Regions from separate parts of the Paenarthrobacter sp. CAP02 genome, predicted to be linked through region 2. Evidence: predicted binding sites of a transcription regulator. Region 2 holds the regulator's gene; the other holds the start of a gene.
What was found. Region 2 encodes LexA, which represses DNA repair genes until DNA is damaged. Its sites were predicted from a motif close to TCGAACANNTGTTCGA; they were not measured.

Region 1 (7,353 bases), on a different contig from region 2:
CAAGGGCGGATTCCGGCCTTGGTCGCAGATCGGTTCGGGGTGGAACGGCTTCACCAGCGTCACCTCTGACGGCTCCTTTGGCGGTGCCGGGGCCGGATTGCTTGCGCGCGCAAGCGACGGCACTCTTTACCTGTATCCCGGAAACGGCTGGGGCGGCTTCGCCCCGCGCGTGGCCGTCGGAAGTGGCTGGAACAGCGTGGGTGACTTGGTCGGTGGCCAGGATTTCACCGCCGATCGCCGCTCGGATGTCCTGGCAGTGACGTCGTCGGGGAACATGCGCCTGTATCCGGGCGATGGATCCGGCTTCGCCAACCGCATGCCTATCGGCGCCGGCTGGGGCCAGTTCGCCCAGGTCTGGGAGGCCGGCGATTTCGACGGCGATGCTGTCGCTGACATCCTCGCCCGGGGAACCGACGGCACACTGTGGCTTTACCCCGGCAACGGCTCGGGCGGCTTTTTGCCGCGCGTGCAGGTGGGCTCCGGCTGGAACGTCTTCACTTCCGTGGTCAGTGCCGGAGATTTCGACGGCGATGGCCACCCCGACCTTGTAGCCCGCACCGCCGATGGGGTGCTCTGGCTGTACCCGACGGATGGCAAGGGCCAGTTCCTGGCACGGCAGCAAATCGGCACGGGCTGGCAAGGCTTCACCCAGCTGCTCGCCCCGGGTGACTTCGATGGCGACGGCAAGGCAGATCTTGTGGGACGGGCGGCCGATGGAAACCTTTGGCTCTACCCGGGCAACGGTGTGGGCGGATTCCAGCCGTGGCGCCAAATCGGCACGGGCTGGAACATCTTCAACGCCGTGCTCCAGGGCGGCGACTTCAACGGCGACGGCAATGAGGACATCATGGCACGGGGAACGGACGGGTCGCTCTGGCTCTACCCGGGCAACGGATCAGGCGGCTTCCTGCCGAGAACAGCGCTGGGATCGGGTTGGAACATGTTCAGTTCCTTCACCGCCCTCGGCAACGCATTTACCGGTACCGGCAATCCGTCCGTAGTGGGCGTCGCCGGTGATGGTGCGCTCTTCCTGTACACCGGGACCGGGCGGGGCGCATTCCAGTCAGTGGTGCTCGATCCACGGTAACTCGTTGCCGGAGCTGAGACCCGGGTTCCATTTCTGTCCGGGGCGAACGTTAGCATTGCCATATTCGCTGCGGTAACGACGGCGATCCACTCTTGAATTTGGGGGAATCCGTGTCTCTTTTGAGGATCCGGCGTCGGCGCATGCCCGTCTTGGCGATGATGGCAACACTGCTTGCTTCGTTGGTGATGGGGATGGTTCCCGCGCAGGCCGTGGGCTTGACCCCTATGGCAGTTAGTACGGAGACGGTTAGCGGAACGACGGGTGGTTCGATCAGTGGGACCGTTACTGTCCGTTCAGATGTGGCCATGGGGTCGGTCTCCGTCTTTGCGACAAATCTCTATAACCCTTCCTCCAACGCTCCGTCCGGCATCGTGAACTCCGACGGTTCCTACACGCTTCCCAGCCTGCCGGCCGCAGAATACAAGGTCTATTTCTACTCCAGCGACCCCGGCTGGTCGCGCATGGAGGTCTATGGCGGCTCGGACCTGAGCACCTACACTCCTGTGCTGGTCAAAGAGGGCCAGGACGTTACCGGTATTGACCAAAACATGGGCGGCGGCCGGATCCAAGGCCGGGTGGACATGCCCTACTATGTGGATACAACCACCGTTGTCGTCGAGGCGTTGGACTCCTCCGGGACTGTTGTCGCTTCAGAGTTTCCAAGCAGCGGTGGCCACTATGATCTCCGTGGACTCCCTGATGGCCTTTACCGAATCAGGGCCAGCGGCGGCGTCCTCACGAGTTGGCATGGAGGAGGAGCCTCCTTTGCTGAAGCAGCCACTATTTCCATCGTGGGCGAGCAGGATTTCTACAACGCAGATCTGGCGGGCGATCCTGGCTCCAGCATCAGTGGTTGGGTGTCCAATGCATGGCCGTCAACGGGTGGTGAAGGCATGCATAGGGTCTCTGTCCATGACCTAAGCGGCAAGGTAGTGAAGGATGTCCCCGTTAACAGCAGTTTTTACACCGTCAGCGGACTTCAGCCCGGACAATACAAGCTTGCGTTGGATATGGTTACCGTCGGGAGTGCCTACCAGGCCAAGAAGTCCTATGAGGGGCAGTACTACAGTGGCGTGAGCGAGGACAAGGGGCCCGGTCCTGCGCCTACCATCACGCTTACGGCGAATGAGCAGAAAACCCGCTTCGATTTCTCCGGCACGGATGGTGGGAGCATGAAGGGCTACCTTCGCGATGCCGAAGGTCATCCTTTGCCGTTCGCGGTAGTCGAGGCCTATACCCGGGATGGTTCGCTCGTGTCGAGGAAAGCAGTGACGGACGCTCAGGGAAACTTTTCCATCACCGGACTAACCACCGGGTCCTACCGTCTCCGCGGGAACACTACGAATGTTCGCTTTGCTGGCACCACCTATTCCGGAAACGTCGCAGAGCAATCCGAAGCCAAGGAAATCGCCGTCACCAGCGGCGGCCAGACCGACGTTGGAACAGTCACCTATTGGTCCCCGAAGCGGTTCGCCGACGTGTTCGAAGGACAACAGTTCGACCATGAAATCAGCTGGACAGCGTCAACCGGCATCTCCACCGGTTGGCCCGATGCCACGTTCCGGCCCTACCTCCCGGTAAACCGTGACGCCATGGCCGCTTTCCTCTATCGGCTCGCGGGACAACCTACTTTCACCCCACCGGCAGTGTCGCCGTTCGCGGACGTTCCAACAACCAGCCAGTTTTACAAGGAGATTGCTTGGCTGGCGTCCGCCAAGATCTCGGGTGGCTGGCCGGATAAAACGTTCCGGCCTCTGGAACCCGTGAACCGTGATGCGATGGCCGCTTTCCTGTACCGCTTCTCCAAGATTGCGGGCTACATTCCGCCTGCCACTTCGCCATTTGTCGATGTACCAGCCACCGGACAGTTCTACAAAGAAATCGCCTGGCTGGCATCCACGGAAATCAGCACAGGCTGGCCGGACAAGACTTTCCGCCCGGTGACACCTGTGAACCGTGATGCGATGGCGGCTTTCATGTACAGGTTCAACGTATTGGACAAGTAGCATCATGCGGGCTTTCCTGTCTGCGAAGCGTCCGGAAGGTACTTCCCCGGCTACGCGGGCTGGGCTTCCTTGTGCAGGCCAAGCTGCGAGGTGGGGATATTGGCCGATTCGCGGGCAGTCATCGCGGAGACTGCTGCGATGGCGCAAATCACGGCGGTGAAGATGGAGATCTGGACCCACCCGCCGGGCTTGGTCCCGCCGAGCGCAGTCACGATCGCCGGAGCGAACCCTGCCATGAGGAAGCCGAGCTGGGTGCCGATGGCCAGGCCCGAGAAGCGGACCTTTGTGCTGAACATTTCACCGTAGAAGGAAGGCCATACGGCGTTCGCTGCCGCGTACCCGAAGGCGAAGTAGACCACGGAGACCACGAACATGAGTGGAACGTTGCCGCCTTCGAGGGTCAGCAGGAACACCGGGGTCATGATGGCGCTGGCGATGGCTCCGTAGATGAAGACGGGCTTCCGGCCGATTTTGTCTGCGAGCTTGCCGAACAATGGTTGGGTTCCGAGGGCTACGACGTTGGCCGCAACAACCAACCACAGCGTGATGGTGCTGTTGACGTGCGCCACGTCCTGGGCGTACTTGATGGCGAGGGTGCCGAAGACGGTGCTGACGGCGGCGATGAAGGCGCAGCAAACTACCCGGAGCACGTCGCGCCAGTGCAGGCGAAGGAGGTCGGCGACGGGAAGCTTGGAGATCTGGTTGTTCTTCTTGGCCTCGGCGAATGCCGGCGGCTCGTGCAGGGTGCGTCGGATGAAGAAGGCCACGATGACCACCACGGCGCTGAGCCAGAAGGGGATGCGCCAGCCGATGCCGTACTTGATCTCGTCAGGCAATGCCACCACGGGAATGAAGACCAGGGCCGCCAGGATCTGGCCACCCTGCGTACCGGTCAGGGTCCACGAGGTGAAGAAGGACCGGCGGTTATCGGGGGCGTGCTCAAGGGTCATTGATGATGCGCCGGCCTGCTCACCTGCTGCGGAGAGGCCTTGGCAGAGACGGGCGAGGACCAGCAGCACGGGTGCCCACCAGCCGATGGTCTTGAAGTCCGGGAGGCAGCCGATGACGAACGTTGCCGCACCCATGAGCACCAAGGTGAACATGAGGACTTTTTGGCGGCCGATCCTGTCGCCGAAGTGGCCAAGGATGATGGCGCCGATGGGGCGGGCGACGTAGGCGAAGCCAAAGGTCGCGAAGGACATGATCGCTGCGTTGGCATCGGCGTCCGGGAAGAAGACGTGCGGGAAAATCAGTGCTGCCGCCGAGCCGAAGATGAAGAAGTCGTAGTATTCGACGGCGCTGCCCAGGAAGCTGGCGAGGGCGGCTTTGCGGGGTGTTCCGGTGATGGTTTCAGTGCCTGGCGTCGCTGACGGCATTGTTTGGCTCATTGGGTGTTCCTTCTGTGACGACGATGTCGCGGATCTAGCGTCTGTGGGAGACCAGAGCGAGGTGCGGCCAGATCATCCCTCAAAGTAACCACATGGTGAGAGCTACTTGTGCAATACAGCAATAGTGGCTGTGAGTGTGGTCACTTGTCAATAGATGTCCCCACCATCTAGAAATAGCTCTCACCATGTGAGAGCATCGAACCATGAGTGTGAAAGACGACACAAAGACCGACATGGTCGGCAAGGCCCTGAGCCTGTTGGTATTGCTTGGCGAAGAACCACGTGGGGCCAGTGCAGCGGACTTGGCGAGGAGTGCGGGCCTCCCGTTCAGCACTACCTACCGCCTGCTGGGGTCCCTGACCCGCGACGGTTTCGTCGATTACGAACCCGACGGAAGGCGGTATCACCTGGGCCTGCGGGTATTCCAGCTGGGCCAGCGGGTATCGAACCACCACGGCTTTGCGGCCACAGCCTTGCCGGTACTCCAGCGGGTCACCGAGCGCACCCATGAGGCCACCATCCTGTCCGTCCGGGATGGAAACCATCACCTGACGGTGAACAAGGTGGACGGACCCAAGACGTTCCGCGTCACCAGCGACCCCGGCCATCTGGGCGCACTGCACACAACCTCGGTGGGCAAGGCCATTGTGGCTTTCGAGGAGGAAGTCGAACGAAAGCGACTCCTGGAGGAACTTCCGCTCGATCCCCTCACGGAGCACTCCATCACTGATCGCGACGCCTTCCGTGCTGAGATCGAGCAGGTGCGCCGCCAGGGTTACGCGGTGATGGACGAGGAAAACGAGATCGGCATGCGCGCCGTCGCCGTTCCCGTCCTCAATTCCCAGGGCCACGCTTTCGCGTCACTGGCCACGGCCGTGCCGGTCTTCCGGCTCACCATGGAGGAACTCATCGCGCACGTCCCCACATTGCAGGAGGCCGCGGCCGAACTCGCGGCACGCCTGCCGAGGCGCTGACCCCTCGTTGTGAGGCCTGCTTTGCGCGCTAAATCCCAGGAATACCGCGCAGAGCGGGCCCAACAATGCGAGCCGCAATCAATGTTTGTTCGCGATAAGAACAAGCGTGCGGAATATGAACATCTGTAGTAACGTAAATAACACCCGGCATGCGGCGCCCAGAAAACGCCATCTGTCCGCGGTGCTGAAGTTAGAAGGAGCTTGAGGATGAGCAACCGAGCCGAATCCGTTCTGGTGGGCCTGATAGGCGAAGGCGTCATGCCCTCGCTCACTCCGCCCATGCATGAACGCGAAGCCGATGTGCAGGGCCTTCGCTTGCTGTACCGCCCCGTGGACCTGCTTGAACTCGCATTGCCGGCCACCGCCGTCGGGGATCTCCTGACCGCCGCCCAGCGCATGGGCTTCAACGGCTTGAACATCACGCACCCCTGCAAGCAGCTGGTGATGAAGCACCTCGACGAAATTTCCGACGACGCCGCGCGCCTGGGTGCCGTCAATACGGTCCTGGTTCAGGACGGCCGGTTCATCGGACACAACACGGACTTCTCCGGCTTCGGCTCGGCGCTCGCCGACGGACTTCCGGGTGCCCAACTCAACAGGGTCGTCCAGTTGGGCGCCGGCGGCGCCGGGTCCGCCGTCGCCTACGCACTGCTTACGGCAGGCGTCAAGGAACTGGACCTGGTGGACATGGATGCGGACCGGGCGGCTGAGCGCGCCGCGGAACTCGGCGAGCTCTTTCCGGAAGCGAGCGTCACGCCGCGCACGCCGGACGAACTCCCACAGCTCATGCCCAGCGCTGACGGCTTGGTTCACTGCACGCCCATTGGCATGGCCGCCCACCCGGGCCTGCCGTTGGACATCGAACTCCTGGAGCCGCGGCACTGGGTTGCGGACATCGTGTATCGCCCCATCGAAACGCAGCTGGTCCGCGAGGCCCGGGCCAAGGGCTGCGCCGTCCTCGACGGCGGTCGCATGGCGGTCGGTCAGGCCGCAGACGCCTTCCAACTCATCACCGGACGCGTTGCGGACCGTGAGCGGATGCGGGCCCACTTCCTGGAGCTGATCGCCTTGGAAGACACCGCTGCCACCCTCAACGAGGGCACCCTGGCAAAGGCTTCCCGCTGATGCGCACCGGAATCGCAACCGTCTGCCTGTCCGGCACGCTGAAAGAGAAGATGCAGGCCTGCGCCATTGCGGGCTTTGACGGCATCGAGATCTTCGAACAGGACCTGGTCACCTCATCCCTCAGCCCGGAGGAAGTCCGGAAGATGGCGGCCGATCTCGGCTTGGGCCTTGACCTCTACCAGCCGTTCCGGGATTTCGACGGCGTCACTCCGGACCTGCTGAAGGCCAACCTCAAGCGTGCAGAGGCAAAGTTCAACCTGATGGAACGCCTTGGCATGGACACCATCCTGGTGTGCTCCAACGTGGCCACGGCAACCATTGACGACGACCAGCTGCGGGCTGAGCAGCTCGCCGAACTCGCCGGACTGGCAGGGGACCACGGCGTGAAGGTTGCCTACGAAGCCTTGGCCTGGGGAAAGTACGTCAACGACTACGAGCACGCATACCGCCTGGTGGACATGGTGGACCACCCTAACCTCGGCACCTGCCTGGACTCGTTCCACATCCTCTCCCGCGACTGGGACACCGCGCCCATCGAGGACATCAACGCGGAGAAGATCTTCTTCGTCCAGGTCGCCGATGCCCCCAAGTTATCCATGGATGTCCTCTCCTGGAGCCGGCACTACCGGGTTTTCCCCGGGGAGGGACAGTTCGAGCTCGCCAAGTTCATGGGCCACGTGGTCCGCGCAGGCTACACGGGCCCGGTTTCCCTGGAAGTGTTCAACGACGTCTTCCGCCAGTCGGACACCGAGCGGACCGCAGTGGATGCCATG
Region 2 (7,353 bases):
TTCGCACCCGGATCCCGAGGGACAGATCGCCGCAGTGCGGTCCGTGTTCACGGAAGTCGATGCCCGGAAGGTCCCGGAAATCATTGTCCTGAACAAGGTCGATGTCGCCGATCCCTTCGTCGTTGAGCGACTGAAGCAAAAGGAGCCCCGCCATGCGGTGGTTTCAACCCGCACGGGCCAGGGCATCGCGGAACTGCTGGAGGATATCAGCCGGTCCATTCCACGGCCGGGTGTACGCCTTGAGCTGCTGATTCCCTACGACCGCGGAGACATGATCAGCAAGCTGCACAGCTCCGACTCGGAAATCCTGAGCCTTGACCACGAGGAATCCGGGACGCACGTGGTTGTCATGGTCCGCGAAGGACTGGCAGCCGAGCTGGAGTCATTCGTCAGCAATGGTTGAGAAGGTGGCGGCGGACGCCGTCGAGTCGGTGGGCGAACAGGCCACCCTCGAATTGTTGGACCGGGCTGTTGCCGGCATGGGCGGACAAAGCCGTGCCGGCCAGCACGAGATGGCCAAACACGTTGCCCGGGCAATCGAGACCGGGGAGCATCTGCTGGTCCAGGCGGGGACCGGAACAGGTAAGTCGTTGGCGTACCTGATTCCGTTGATCGCGCATTCGATGGACAGCAATAAACCAACTCTCGTGTCCACCGCCACCTTGGCACTGCAGACCCAGATCGTAGGCCGGGACCTTCCCCGGCTGCTGGAAAGCATCAACCCCGCTCTTAAGCGCCCCGTCAATGTGGCGTTGGTGAAGGGGCGGGCAAACTACGTCTGCCTGCAGAAACTTGAGGGGGGTTTCCCCAGCGAGGAGCCCTCCGAGGGACAACTGTTCTCACTGGGCGAGGACACCAGCGTTCCGCACTTTGCTGCGTCCATGGGCGGGCCGCAATCGCAGCTCGGCAAGGAAGTGGTCCGGCTTCGTGAGTGGGCCGGGAAGACGTCCACCGGCGATCGCGACGAACTCATGCCGGGGGTCACCGACCGTGCATGGCGGCAGGTTTCGGTCACATCCATGGAGTGCCTCGGGGCGCAAAAATGCCCCATGGCCGAGGAATGCTTCAGTGAACTCGCAAGGTCCCGCGCAGCGGAAGCGGATGTCGTCGTCACGAATCACGCGATGTTGGCCGTGAGTGCGTTTGAGGGCCTGGCCGTGCTCCCCGAGTACGACGTCGTGGTGGTCGATGAGGCCCACGAACTTCAGGATCGCGTGACCGGAGCCGTGTCCGGTCAGTTGTCCGTGGCCATGGTCCATGCTGCAGCGTCCAGTGCGCGCAAGCACACGGCCATTACTGTGGATGCCCTCAACGCTGCGGCTGACCGGCTGGATATGGCCATCGCAGGCGCGCCCAATGGCTTGTTGCCCAACGGACTCAACGAAGAACAGCTCGACTGCCTTGACCAGTTGCGCGACGCCACACGCGCGGCACTCTCGGATTCGAAGACGGACTCTTCAAACGCGGTCGACGGCGGTCGGCAACTGGCGCGCTCACGGCTCATGCTCATCCTGGAATTGTGCGAACGCCTGCTCGCCGCCAAGGAGAACAGGGAAGTGGTGTGGTTCTCGCGAAACAGCAACTTCGACCCCCAGCAGGGCTACTCCCAGCCTGATGAAACAGCACCCGCCCTCATTAACATTGCGCCGTTGAGCGTCGCAGGCCGCTTGCGTGAAGGGCTTTTTGCCGGCCACACGGTGGTCCTTACCTCCGCCACGCTAGCCATAGGCGCGGCTTTTGAACCTGCCGCCGGTGGCTTGGGCCTGATCGGTGACGGCGCCCCGAGCTGGACGGGCATCGATGTGGGGTCGCCTTTCGACTACCCCAAGCAGGGTGTGCTCTATGTGGCCAAGCACCTGCCCAAGCCTGGTCGGGGTACATCGCCGGAAGCCCTTGACGAGTTGGAAGACCTCATCAGGGCCTCGGGTGGGGGAGCGCTCTGCTTGTTCTCTTCACGGAGGGCAGCCGAGGAAGCGGCGGATGCCATGCGGCTCCGCCTTGACGTCGACATCCTTTGCCAGGGCGAGTCCACCATGGCTGCGCTGGTCAAGCAGTTCGCTGATGAGCCGGACACTTGCCTGTTCGGCACCATGTCCCTGTGGCAGGGGGTGGACGTTCCGGGCGGCTCCTGCCGACTGGTGGTCATAGACCGCATTCCGTTCCCACGTCCGGACGACCCCCTGATGACCGCCCGTTCACGGGCGGTCGCGCAGTCCGGCGGAAACGGCTTCATGGCCGTGTCGGCCACCCACGCGGCCATTCGGTTGGCCCAGGGAGCTGGGCGCCTGATCCGATCAACCGGTGACAAGGGTGTGGTGGCGGTACTTGACTCCAGGCTCTCCACAGAACGCTACGGCGGGTTCCTTCGGGCTGCCCTGCCGCCATTTTGGGCCACAACCGACCGCAAAGTAGTCCGTGGTGTCCTGGAGCGGCTGGGGTCGGCAAAGGCCACCTACCTCCCAGAGGGGTTCTCAGGACCCGCGTGAGGGCTAGAGGGAGCGCAGTACCGAGACGACTTTGCCCATGATGGTGGCCTGGTCGCCAAGGATGGGCTCGTACTGGGTGTTCTGGGGGAGCAGCCACGTATGTCCGTCGCGCTGCCGGAAGGTTTTCACGGTTGCTTCGTCGTCCAGGAGGGCGGCAACGATGTCTCCGTTGATGGCGTCGTTCTGGCGGCGCACCACTACCCAGTCTCCGTCGCAGATGGCCGCGTCAATCATGGAATCTCCGGCGACCTTGAGCATGAACAGTTCGCCATGCCCCACGAGTTGCCGCGGGAGGGGGAGAACGTCCTCCACGGTCTGGTCGGCCAGGATGGGACCACCGGCGGCGATGCGGCCCACCAGCGGAACCATCGCTGTATCGCTGGCGCTGGCCAGTTCCGTCACAGCGAGTCCGCCCGTGCTGCGAAGCGCCGTGGGTGCTTCGACGCCGGGGATAGGACCGCCGTCCAGGGTCAAGGGCATCAGGACTTCCATGGCCCGGGGCCGCTTCGGATCGCGGCGGAGGTACCCGAGCTTTTCCAATTGGGACAACTGGTGGGTGACGCTCGAGAGGCTGGCAAGGCCGACGGTGTCGCCGATCTCACGCATGCTGGGCGGGTATCCGTTGTCATTCACGGACCTCTGGATGGTTTCCAGGATCTTCTTCTGACGGACGGTCAGGCTCTTGGGGCTCTTTTGAGGCTGTTGGCTCCGCAGGGGTACCGCGCCGCCCGTGGCTTTCGCTGCCATGTTCGCCAATGCCTTTCCATTCCGTCCCCGGAGTGCGTCCGGGGAAGTGGGGCCCGCAAAATGTCAGACCCTCCTGTTCCACTGAAACAGTGCTGTTTCTTCACTCAAACGTAGGGCAGCCACAGGCGTTTATCAAACATTTGTTCTAGCGAGTCTCGACACCGTTCGTTGATAAGTGCTAAAAATGTCATAGCAAGGTTCGAATATGTGTTCTATAAACCTGATGCTGAGTCCCGATGTTCGAAGAAAGTGTTCGAACATCCAAGGGCCGGCACAGGAGAACACCAAGAATTGGCAGCCAGGCGCCGGGCATCCGGCACATTGGCAATAGCTCAGAAGGGCTCAGCTCATGTCCGCAATCACTACGTTCGCTGATTTCCGCACCACCCAGGCTCCCGCTCGCCTGCGCCTGACCCGGCGGGGGCGGATTGTGTTCTTCGGCATCCCCGCCATGTTGCTGGTGGCTGCGCTGCTGAGCCTTGCCGGTTTCATCACCGCGCCCGCAAAGGCCTCCGACTCGCAGTCACAGCTTCGACCCCCAGTCGCCGTTACAGTCACTGTCCAGCCCGGCCAGTCCCTGTGGGGTATTGCAGGAGCGGCAGCCCCTGAGCGGGACCCCCGCGATGTCATCTCGGAAATCATCCAGCTCAATGACCTTCGTGGCGGCCGCATCCAGCCCGGTCAGCAGCTCTTCGTACCCGCCAACTAAGTGTCGGACCCTGCGCGAAACAGGGGTGGCCCGGCGTCACAGTTAGTTGGCAGTCGCAGCGGCCCCTTAAACTGACTGGGTGAGTGAGCAGCTTGAGCGACTTGACCGACTTCCCCTCCGGACCAACCTGCGTGGACTGAGCCCCTACGGCGCACCGCAGCTTGATGTCCCCATTTTGCTGAACGTCAACGAGAACACCCATGGGGTCCCGGCGGATGTGCAGGCCGCCATTACGAAGGCCGTCGCCGCTGCTGCCACCGGTCTGAACCGCTATCCCGACCGCGAGTTCACCGAGCTTCGCGAATCCCTGGCCGAGTACTTGGGTCACGGTCTCTCCCGTGACAACATCTGGGCTGCCAATGGATCGAACGAAGTCCTCCAGCAGATACTCCAGGCATTTGGTGGGCCTGGTCGCAAGGCGTTGGGTTTTCCTCCCACGTATTCCATGTACCCGCTGCTCGCCAGCGGCACGGACACGGAATATGTCCGGGGAGTCCGGGCTGACGACTACGGATTGGATGCCCAGTCGGCTGCCGCCCAGGTTCGGGAGACCGGGGCCAACATTGTTTTCCTGTGCTCACCGAACAACCCCACCGGGACAGGGCTCGGGCTGGATGTTGTCGAGGCTGTCTATGAAGCCGGGGAAGCGAGCCGGGCGATCGTGATCGTCGACGAGGCGTACCACGAGTTTGCCCACGACAACACGCCCAGCGCGCTGACCTTGCTGCCCGGCAGGGAACGGCTGATCGTCTCGCGGACCATGAGCAAAGCCTTTGCCTTGGCCGGCGCGCGCCTGGGTTACATGGCCGCTGCGCCGGAGGTTACGGATGCGATCAGGCTGGTCCGGCTTCCGTACCACCTCTCGGCCATTACGCAGGCAACCGCACTCGCGGCGCTGAGCCACAGGGAAGCGCTGATGGCCGATGTTGAGGACATCAAAGTGCAACGCGACCGCATCGTCACCGAGTTGCTGCGGATGGGCCTCAAGCCTGCTGCATCGGACTCCAATTACGTCTTTTTTGGCGGGCTGGAGGATCCGCAGACCATTTGGCAGGGCTTGCTCGATGCCGGAGTGCTGATCCGTGACGTAGGAATTCCGGGCCACTTGCGGGTGACTGCCGGGACTGAGCCGGAAACCACGGCCTTCCTTGTCGCCTTGGAAGGCCTTTTGGACAGCCAAGCATCACGGCCCGCCTAAACTTGTCAATAGACCCCATCCAACTTCCGTGTAGAAGGACGTCCCAATGAGCGAAACCGGCGCCACGCCGTCCGCTGCCCGCACCGCGCGCATGGAGCGCACCACCAGCGAATCCTCCGTCCTGGTGGAGATCAACCTGGACGGCTCCGGTGTCTCGGACATCAGCACCTCGGTTCCCTTCTATGACCACATGTTGACGGCGCTGTGCAAGCACTCCCTGATTGATATGACTGTCAAGGCCACGGGCGATACCCACATCGACGCCCACCACACCGTGGAGGACGTAGCCATTACCTTCGGCGAGGTCCTGCGGACTGCGCTGGGAAACAAGGCCGGGATCCGTCGCTTCGGTGAGGCAACCGTTCCGTTGGACGAAGCCCTCGCCCACGCGGTGGTTGATGTTTCGGGACGCCCCTACCTGGTGCATGGCGGTGAGCCTGCGGGCCAGGAATACCACCTCATTGGCGGACACTTCACGGGCTCGCTGACCCGTCACGTTTTTGAAGCCATTACCCTGCACGCGGGTATCTGCCTGCATATGCGGGTGCTCGCGGGGCGAGACCCGCACCACATCGTGGAAGCCCAGTTCAAGGCGTTCGCACGGGCACTTCGCGCTGCAGTTGAATCAGACCCGAGGGTCGAGGGAATCCCCTCAACGAAGGGAGCGCTATGAGCAGCCAGGTCCTCAAGGACGGCGCGGTTACCGATACCGTGGCCGCCATCAAGCCGTCCTCACCTGAAGGTAAGCCCACCGTGACGGTGCTGGACTACGGCTCGGGCAACGTCCGTTCGGCGGTCCGCGCACTGGAACGTGCCGGTGCCCACGTGTTGTTGAGCGCCAAGCCCGAGGATGTTCTCAACGCCGACGGCCTGGTCGTTCCCGGCGTCGGTGCTTACGAGACTGTCATGAAGGAACTTAAGGCCGTCGACGCCATCCGCATGATCGGCCGCCGGGTGGCCGGTGGCCGGCCCGTGCTCGCTATCTGCGTTGGACTGCAGGTCCTCTTCGAGGCAGGTGTCGAACACGGTACGGAGTCCGAAGGCATGGCCGAATGGCCCGGCAAGGTGGAGTTGCTCCCCGCAGCCGTTGTGCCGCACATGGGGTGGAACACCGTGGACGTCCCGGAGGGCTCCAAGCTCTTCGCCGGAGTCGAGCAGGAGCGCTTCTACTTCGTGCACTCCTACGGCGTCCAGGAATGGAACTTTGACGTCGTCCAGCCTCGCATGGCGCCTCCCATGGTGACGTGGTCTGAGCACGGCGCGCGCTTCATCGCCGCCGTTGAGAACGGGCCCCTCTGCGCTACCCAATTCCACCCCGAAAAGTCCGGTGATGCCGGAGCCCGGCTCCTCCGCAACTGGGTGGACGGCCTGCGCAAGCCTGCGTCAACAGCGGAAACCCCTGAAAGCGGTGCCGCCTAGATGTGGTCGGTTGTCCTCATGGGCCTCGCCGGCGTGCTGGTGGGAGGCGGAATTTCCTTCCATCAGCAAAAGAAGCCCACTTGGGTTTCAGTTTCTTTCTACGTGCTGGCAGGGATGTCCCTGCTGGCCGCATACCTCCTGACGCTGCCCGGTAACTAATCCGCGCCCCCACGATTTCAAGGACACTCATGACCACCTCCACCCAGTCCGTTCTGGAACTCCTTCCCGCCGTCGATATTGTCGATGGCCAGGCGGTTCGCCTCCTGCAGGGTGAAGCGGGTTCGGAAACCAGCTATGGAACGCCGCTCGAAGCTGCCTTGAACTGGCAGGACGCAGGTGCCGAGTGGGTGCACATGGTGGACCTGGACGCGGCCTTCGGCCGGGGGAACAACGCCGCGCTCATCAGTGAGGTCGTCTCGCAGCTCAACGTCAAAGTGGAGTTGTCCGGCGGCCTGCGGGACGACGAGTCGTTGGAGCGGGCGCTGGAACTGGGCGTGGCACGGGTAAACCTTGGCACCGCCGCGCTGGAGAACCCGGACTGGACCCGCCGGGCCATTGAGCGCTTCGGCGACCAAATCGCCGTCGGACTTGATGTCCGGGGCACCACCCTGGCTGGTCGTGGCTGGACCAAGGAAGGCGGCGACCTTTGGGAGGTACTTGCACGCCTCGAGGACGCCGGGTGCGCCCGTTACGTGGTCACGGATGTCACCAAGGACGGAACGCTGCAGGGTCCCAATGTGGAGTTGCTGCGCCAGATGGTTGAGAAGACGGGCAAGCCCGTGGTGGCCTCGGGC

Region 1: the regulator LexA is predicted to act here: its motif matches at 5,552-5,567, upstream of ABHM97_RS01595 (shikimate dehydrogenase).

What each region holds. Positions count from the first base shown of each region.
Region 1 is NZ_JBEEII010000001.1:310,168-317,520, reverse strand. It holds gene ABHM97_RS01620 (FG-GAP-like repeat-containing protein) at 1-1,087, shown strand, start outside; gene ABHM97_RS01615 (hypothetical protein) at 1,137-1,394, opposite strand; gene ABHM97_RS01610 (S-layer homology domain-containing protein) at 1,393-3,093, shown strand; gene ABHM97_RS01605 (MFS transporter) at 3,144-4,481, opposite strand; gene ABHM97_RS01600 (IclR family transcriptional regulator) at 4,685-5,455, shown strand; gene ABHM97_RS01595 (shikimate dehydrogenase) at 5,663-6,580, shown strand; gene ABHM97_RS01590 (bifunctional sugar phosphate isomerase/epimerase/4-hydroxyphenylpyruvate dioxygenase family protein) at 6,580-7,353, shown strand, end outside.
Region 2 is NZ_JBEEII010000011.1:74,821-82,173, forward strand. It holds gene hflX (GTPase HflX) at 1-403, shown strand, start outside; gene ABHM97_RS17965 (ATP-dependent DNA helicase) at 396-2,486, shown strand; gene lexA (transcriptional repressor LexA) at 2,490-3,233, opposite strand; gene ABHM97_RS17975 (LysM peptidoglycan-binding domain-containing protein) at 3,583-3,942, shown strand; gene ABHM97_RS17980 (histidinol-phosphate transaminase) at 4,022-5,140, shown strand; gene hisB (imidazoleglycerol-phosphate dehydratase HisB) at 5,187-5,813, shown strand; gene hisH (imidazole glycerol phosphate synthase subunit HisH) at 5,810-6,559, shown strand; gene ABHM97_RS17995 (CG2302 family histidine operon protein) at 6,560-6,718, shown strand; gene priA (bifunctional 1-(5-phosphoribosyl)-5-((5-phosphoribosylamino)methylideneamino)imidazole-4-carboxamide isomerase/phosphoribosylanthranilate isomerase PriA) at 6,748-7,353, shown strand, end outside.